DNA from 2 places in the Micromonospora yangpuensis genome. Region 1 is predicted to be linked to the other one. Evidence: riboswitches for the same ligand, from Rfam matches in the RefSeq annotation. Region 1 holds a riboswitch; the other holds the start of a gene.
What was found. Region 1 has a riboswitch for cobalamin ahead of metE (5-methyltetrahydropteroyltriglutamate--homocysteine S-methyltransferase). Riboswitches for the same ligand answer to the same signal wherever they lie in the genome.
Positions count from the first base shown of each region.

Region 2: it holds a riboswitch for cobalamin, as region 1 does, so the genes downstream of both, GA0070617_RS28505 (prenyltransferase/squalene oxidase repeat-containing protein) here and metE (5-methyltetrahydropteroyltriglutamate--homocysteine S-methyltransferase) in region 1, are expected to answer to the same signal.

Region 1 covers NZ_FMIA01000002.1:3,065,851-3,068,207, forward strand. Annotated here, with positions in the region: gene GA0070617_RS31485 (hypothetical protein) at 1-133, shown strand, start outside; gene GA0070617_RS31490 (CDP-diacylglycerol diphosphatase) at 134-649, shown strand; cobalamin riboswitch at 663-874, shown strand; gene metE (5-methyltetrahydropteroyltriglutamate--homocysteine S-methyltransferase) at 990-2,357, shown strand, end outside.
Region 2 covers NZ_FMIA01000002.1:6,284,781-6,287,137, forward strand. Annotated here, with positions in the region: gene GA0070617_RS28500 (ABC transporter ATP-binding protein) at 1-876, shown strand, start outside; cobalamin riboswitch at 1,015-1,164, shown strand; gene GA0070617_RS28505 (prenyltransferase/squalene oxidase repeat-containing protein) at 1,263-2,303, shown strand.

The sequences.
Region 1 (2,357 bases):
CAAGGTCGGCCCGCCCTTTTCGCAGTGCCTGCGGACGACACCCACCTACGTGATCCTCAACGGCGGGTCCGGGTCCAACCACGACTACCTGCTCGTCCCGAGCTGCCGCGTCCGGGGCATCGAGTGCCCGTGAATCACCACCGCCGCCGCCCCGAACTACTGGCTGGAGGCGTGGAACAACGCACAACCCGGGCAGCCGGGACAGGTCGTGTACCCCAACATCGGGCTGGGGATCAACTCGGCCGACCCGACGATCCGTACCCAGGACCAGCTGCACATCCACCTGGCCGGCATCCACTCCGGCATCCAGACCCAGCTGAACAGCCACGACAGCGCGATCAGCAACGACCCGGCGCGGTGGCGCAACCAGATCGTGCCGATCTGGGGGCTGACGAGCACCGGTACCCCGGCTCCCCGGTCCTACCGGGTGCTGCACGTGGCGAACCTCAACGACAACCTCTTCCGGCTGCTGCTGGACAGCGTGGTACGACCGACCGGCTCGACGATGGCCGCGCAGATGATGGCGGTGACGCCCCGCCTGATCGGCAACGGCGGGTTCTACGTGCTCAACAGCGAACCCGGACTGCCCGTCGCGATGGGGCAACCCGGCGGCACGGGCACCACCGACTTCCTGCTGGCGTACAACTGACCGGACAGCGCGTACGATGTCCCGTGGTGCTGGTTCGTCCCGCCCGTGAGGGTGGGACGTCGTAAGAGGGAACCCGGTGCGAGACCGGGACTGCCCCGCAGCGGTGAGTGGGAACGACCGCCGTCAACGAAGCACTGGACCGTGAGGTCTGGGAAGCGACGGCCAGTAGGCGACCTGTGTGTCACGCCCACGAGTCCGAAGACCTGCCAGCGCCGCGCACACCGCCGGTGTGCGCCGCCGGCGGCCCCTCGGGAGGGTCAGGGCGGAAGCCGGTGCCTCCAGGGCGCCTACCTTCCCCTCCCGTGCCCGCCGGGCGCTTCGAGGGAAGGACCCCCTGTCGATGAACACCGCATTCGGTCAGAGCACCGTGCTCGGGTATCCGCGCATCGGCGCCGACCGTGAACTGAAGAAGGCCGTCGAGGCGTACTGGGCCGGCGCCCTCGACGCCGACGGCCTGGCGCGTACCGCCGCCGGCCTGCGGGCCGAGGTGTGGCGGACGCTGCGCGACGCCCGCCTCGACGCGATCCCGTCGAACACCTTCTCCTACTACGACCACGTGCTGGACACCGCCGTCGCGGTCGGCGCCGTCCCGGCCCGGTTCGCCCGGTTGGGCCTGTCCGAGATGGACACCTACTTCGCCATGGCCCGGGGCGTCGAGACCGAGCCGGCGTTGGAGCTGACCAAGTGGTTCGCCACCAACTACCACTACCTGGTGCCGGAGATCGCCGCCGACACCGTCTTCACGGCGAACCCGGCCAAGGCGCTCACCGAGTACGCCGAGGCCCGCGCGCTGGGGCTGACCACCCGGCCGGTCCTGGTCGGACCGGCCACGTTCCTGCTGCTGGCCAAGGGCGACGACCCGTTCGCCCGCCTCGACGAGCTGGTCGGGACCTACGCGGAGATCCTCACCGCGTTGGCCGACGCGGGGGTGCCCTGGGTGCAGCTGGACGAGCCCGGCTACGTCACGGACCGCACCCCCGCCGAGATCGACGCGTTGCGCCGGGCCTACACCCGGCTCGGTACCCTCACCCACCGGCCCCGGATCTTCGTCGCCAGCTACTTCGGCGAACTCGGTGACGCGCTACCGGCGCTGCTGGACACCCCGGTCGAGGCGATCGGCCTGGACCTGGTCGCCGGCGCGGGAAACCTCCAGCGGCTGGCCGCCGCCGGCCCGCTGGGCGGCCGGACCATCGTCGCCGGCCTGGTCGACGGCCACAACATCTGGCGTACCGACCTGCGGGCCGCCGTCTCGATCGGGGCGACGATCGCCGGCCTGGCCGACCACGTCGCCGTCTCCACCTCCTGTTCCCTGCTGCACGTGCCGGTCGACCTGACCGCCGAGTCGCGTCTGGACCCCCGGCTGGCCGAACGGCTCGCGTTCGCCCGGCAGAAGGTCGACGAGGTCGTGCTGCTCGGCCGGGCGCTGCGCGACGGCACCACCGTGCTGCCCGCGCCGCTGCCGGCCGCCCCCGCCGCCTGGCGGCACGACGAGGTACGCGGCCGCCTCGCCGCGCTGCGCCCCACCGACCGGCGACGTGGCGACTACGAGACCCGGGCCGCCCGGCAGCAGGACCGGCTCGGCCTGCCGGAGCTGCCCACCACCACCATCGGGTCGTTCCCGCAGACCGACGAGCTGCGTCGGGCCCGCGCCGCGTACCGGGCGGGTGGCCTGGACGACGCCGGCTACACCGCGCGGATGCGCGCCGAG
Region 2 (2,357 bases), 3.2 Mb from region 1:
TTGCAGGGCGGGTTGTTCCGGCCGCTGACCGGGCTGCTCAACGTGGCCGTCTCGGTCACCGCCTCGCTGGCGCTCTTCGCCCGGATCTTCGAGTACCTGGACCTGCCGGTCGAGGTGGCCGACCCGGCCGAGCCGGTCGAGATCGACAGGCGCCGGGTCCGGGGCGAGCTACGCCTGACCGACGTCACCTTCCACTACCCGGGCAGTGACACCGCCGCCGTAGCCGGGATCAATCTCGACGTCCCCGCCGGCACCAGCCTGGCCCTGGTCGGCGAGACCGGGTCCGGCAAGAGCACCCTGGCCGCGCTGCTGAGCCGGCTCCACGACCCGACCAGCGGCCGGATCACCGTCGACGGCGTCGACCTGCGCCAGCTGCGCCTGGCTGATCTCGCCGCCATCGTCGGGGTGGTCAGCCAGGAGACGTACCTGCTGCACACCACCGTCCGGGAGAACCTGCGCTACGCCCGTCCTGACGCCACCGACGCCGAGATCGAGGCCGCCGCCCGCGCCGCCCAGATCCACGACCTGATCGCCGGCCTGCCCGACGGGTACGACACGGTGGTCGGGTCGCGGGGGCACCGCTTCTCCGGCGGCGAGAAGCAGCGCCTGGCGATCGCCCGGACGCTGCTGCGCGACCCGCGGGTGCTGATCCTCGACGAGGCCACCAGCGCCCTGGACACCGAGACCGAGCGCGCCGTGCAACGGGCGTTCGACGAGGTGGCCCGGGGTCGTACCACCGTCACCATCGCCCATCGGCTGGCCACCGTGCGCGACGCCGACCGGATCGCGGTGCTCGACCACGGGCGGATCGTGGAGTCCGGCGACCACGCCGACCTGCTGGCGCGGGCCGGCCGCTACGCCGCCCTCGCCGCCTGACAGCCCCGCTCCGGCGGCGCTCCGCGCACCGTCCCGGACCGGCCGATCCGGCCAGATGCGTTCGTGGTGGCCGGCACCAGGGGCAGGAGCAGCGGCAGGACGTCGGCTGCGACGTACGACGCATTGACACGCCCTGTCGTCGCTGGCCAGACTGACGGCACAAGTCCACAAGCGCGTACGTGCGGGGGAAGTCCGGTCTGAGTCCGGCGCTGGCCCGCAACGGTAGGCCGTCGAGGTGATCCACTTTCGACGGCGAGCCCGAATACCCGCCGTACGCGTGAATTCGTTCCCCCACCCGTCGTGGCCCACGGGTCGGAGTCCCGGTCCTCCGCGTCACGACGGTCGTCCGGGTTTCTGACGACCGCCGGGCCGGAAAGGCGCTTCCGATGGTCGTCCGCCTGAGCCGGCACCACCTGCTCGTCCTCCTCTGCGGTCTGCTCGCCGCCCTCACCCTCACCACCCCCGCGCTCGCCGCGCCCGCGCCCGCCGGCCCGGTGCCGACGGGCCCGACCCGCGCCGAGGCCGCCGCCGGTTGGCTGGCCCGTCAACTCGTCGACGGCGAACGCCTCGAAGTGGTCTTCGACGGCGTCGCCTACCCCGACCAGGGGCTCACCCTCGACGCGGTCCTCGCCTTCGCCGCCGCCGGCGTCGCCGACGACTTCGGTGCGTCGGCACTGGCCTGGGTCACCCGGCCGGACATCCGCGACGGTTACGTCGGCGACGGCAGCACCGAGGCGTACGCCGGCGCCACCGCGAAGCTCGCCCTCGCCGTCGCGGTACGCGGCGCGGATCCGACCGATGTGGGCGGGGTCGACCTGACCGCCCGGCTGCGTTCGCTGCAGTCGACCGACGGCCGGTTCACCGACCGGTCCGCGTTCGGCGACTACAGCAACGCCTTCAGCCAGTCCCTGGCGATCCTCGCCCTGCACCGCACCGCGCCGGGGGTGCCTCCGGCGGCGGCGTCCTGGCTGGCCGGTACCCGGTGTGCCGACGGCGGTTATCCGCTGCTGCCCGCCCAGCCGGTCTGTACCTCCGACGTGGACGCCACCGCGCTCGCGGTGCAGGCGCTGCGGGCCGCCGGCCGCCCGGCCGACGCCGCCGCCGGGCTGCGCTGGCTGGTCTCCGTGCAGGGCACCGACGGCGGATTCGGCAACGCCAACAGCACCGGTCTCGCCGCGCAGGCGCTACGCGCCGGCGGCCGGCCGCTGGCCTGGGCTCGGGCCCGCACCTTCCTCACCGGACTCCAGGTGGGCTGCGCCGGTGCGCCGGCCGACCGGGGCGCGGTCGACTTCGACGGCGGCACCTTCGATCCGCAGACCGCCGTCCGCGCGACCGCACAGGCCGTCCTCGGCCTGACCGGCACCGGGTACGCCCAGCTCTCGGCCACTGGGGCGACCGCCGGGGCACCGGTGACCTCCTGCCCCTGAGCGGCCCCGGTGCGCCACCCGTCCGGTCCCCGCTCGTCCCAGCTCAGCTCGCCG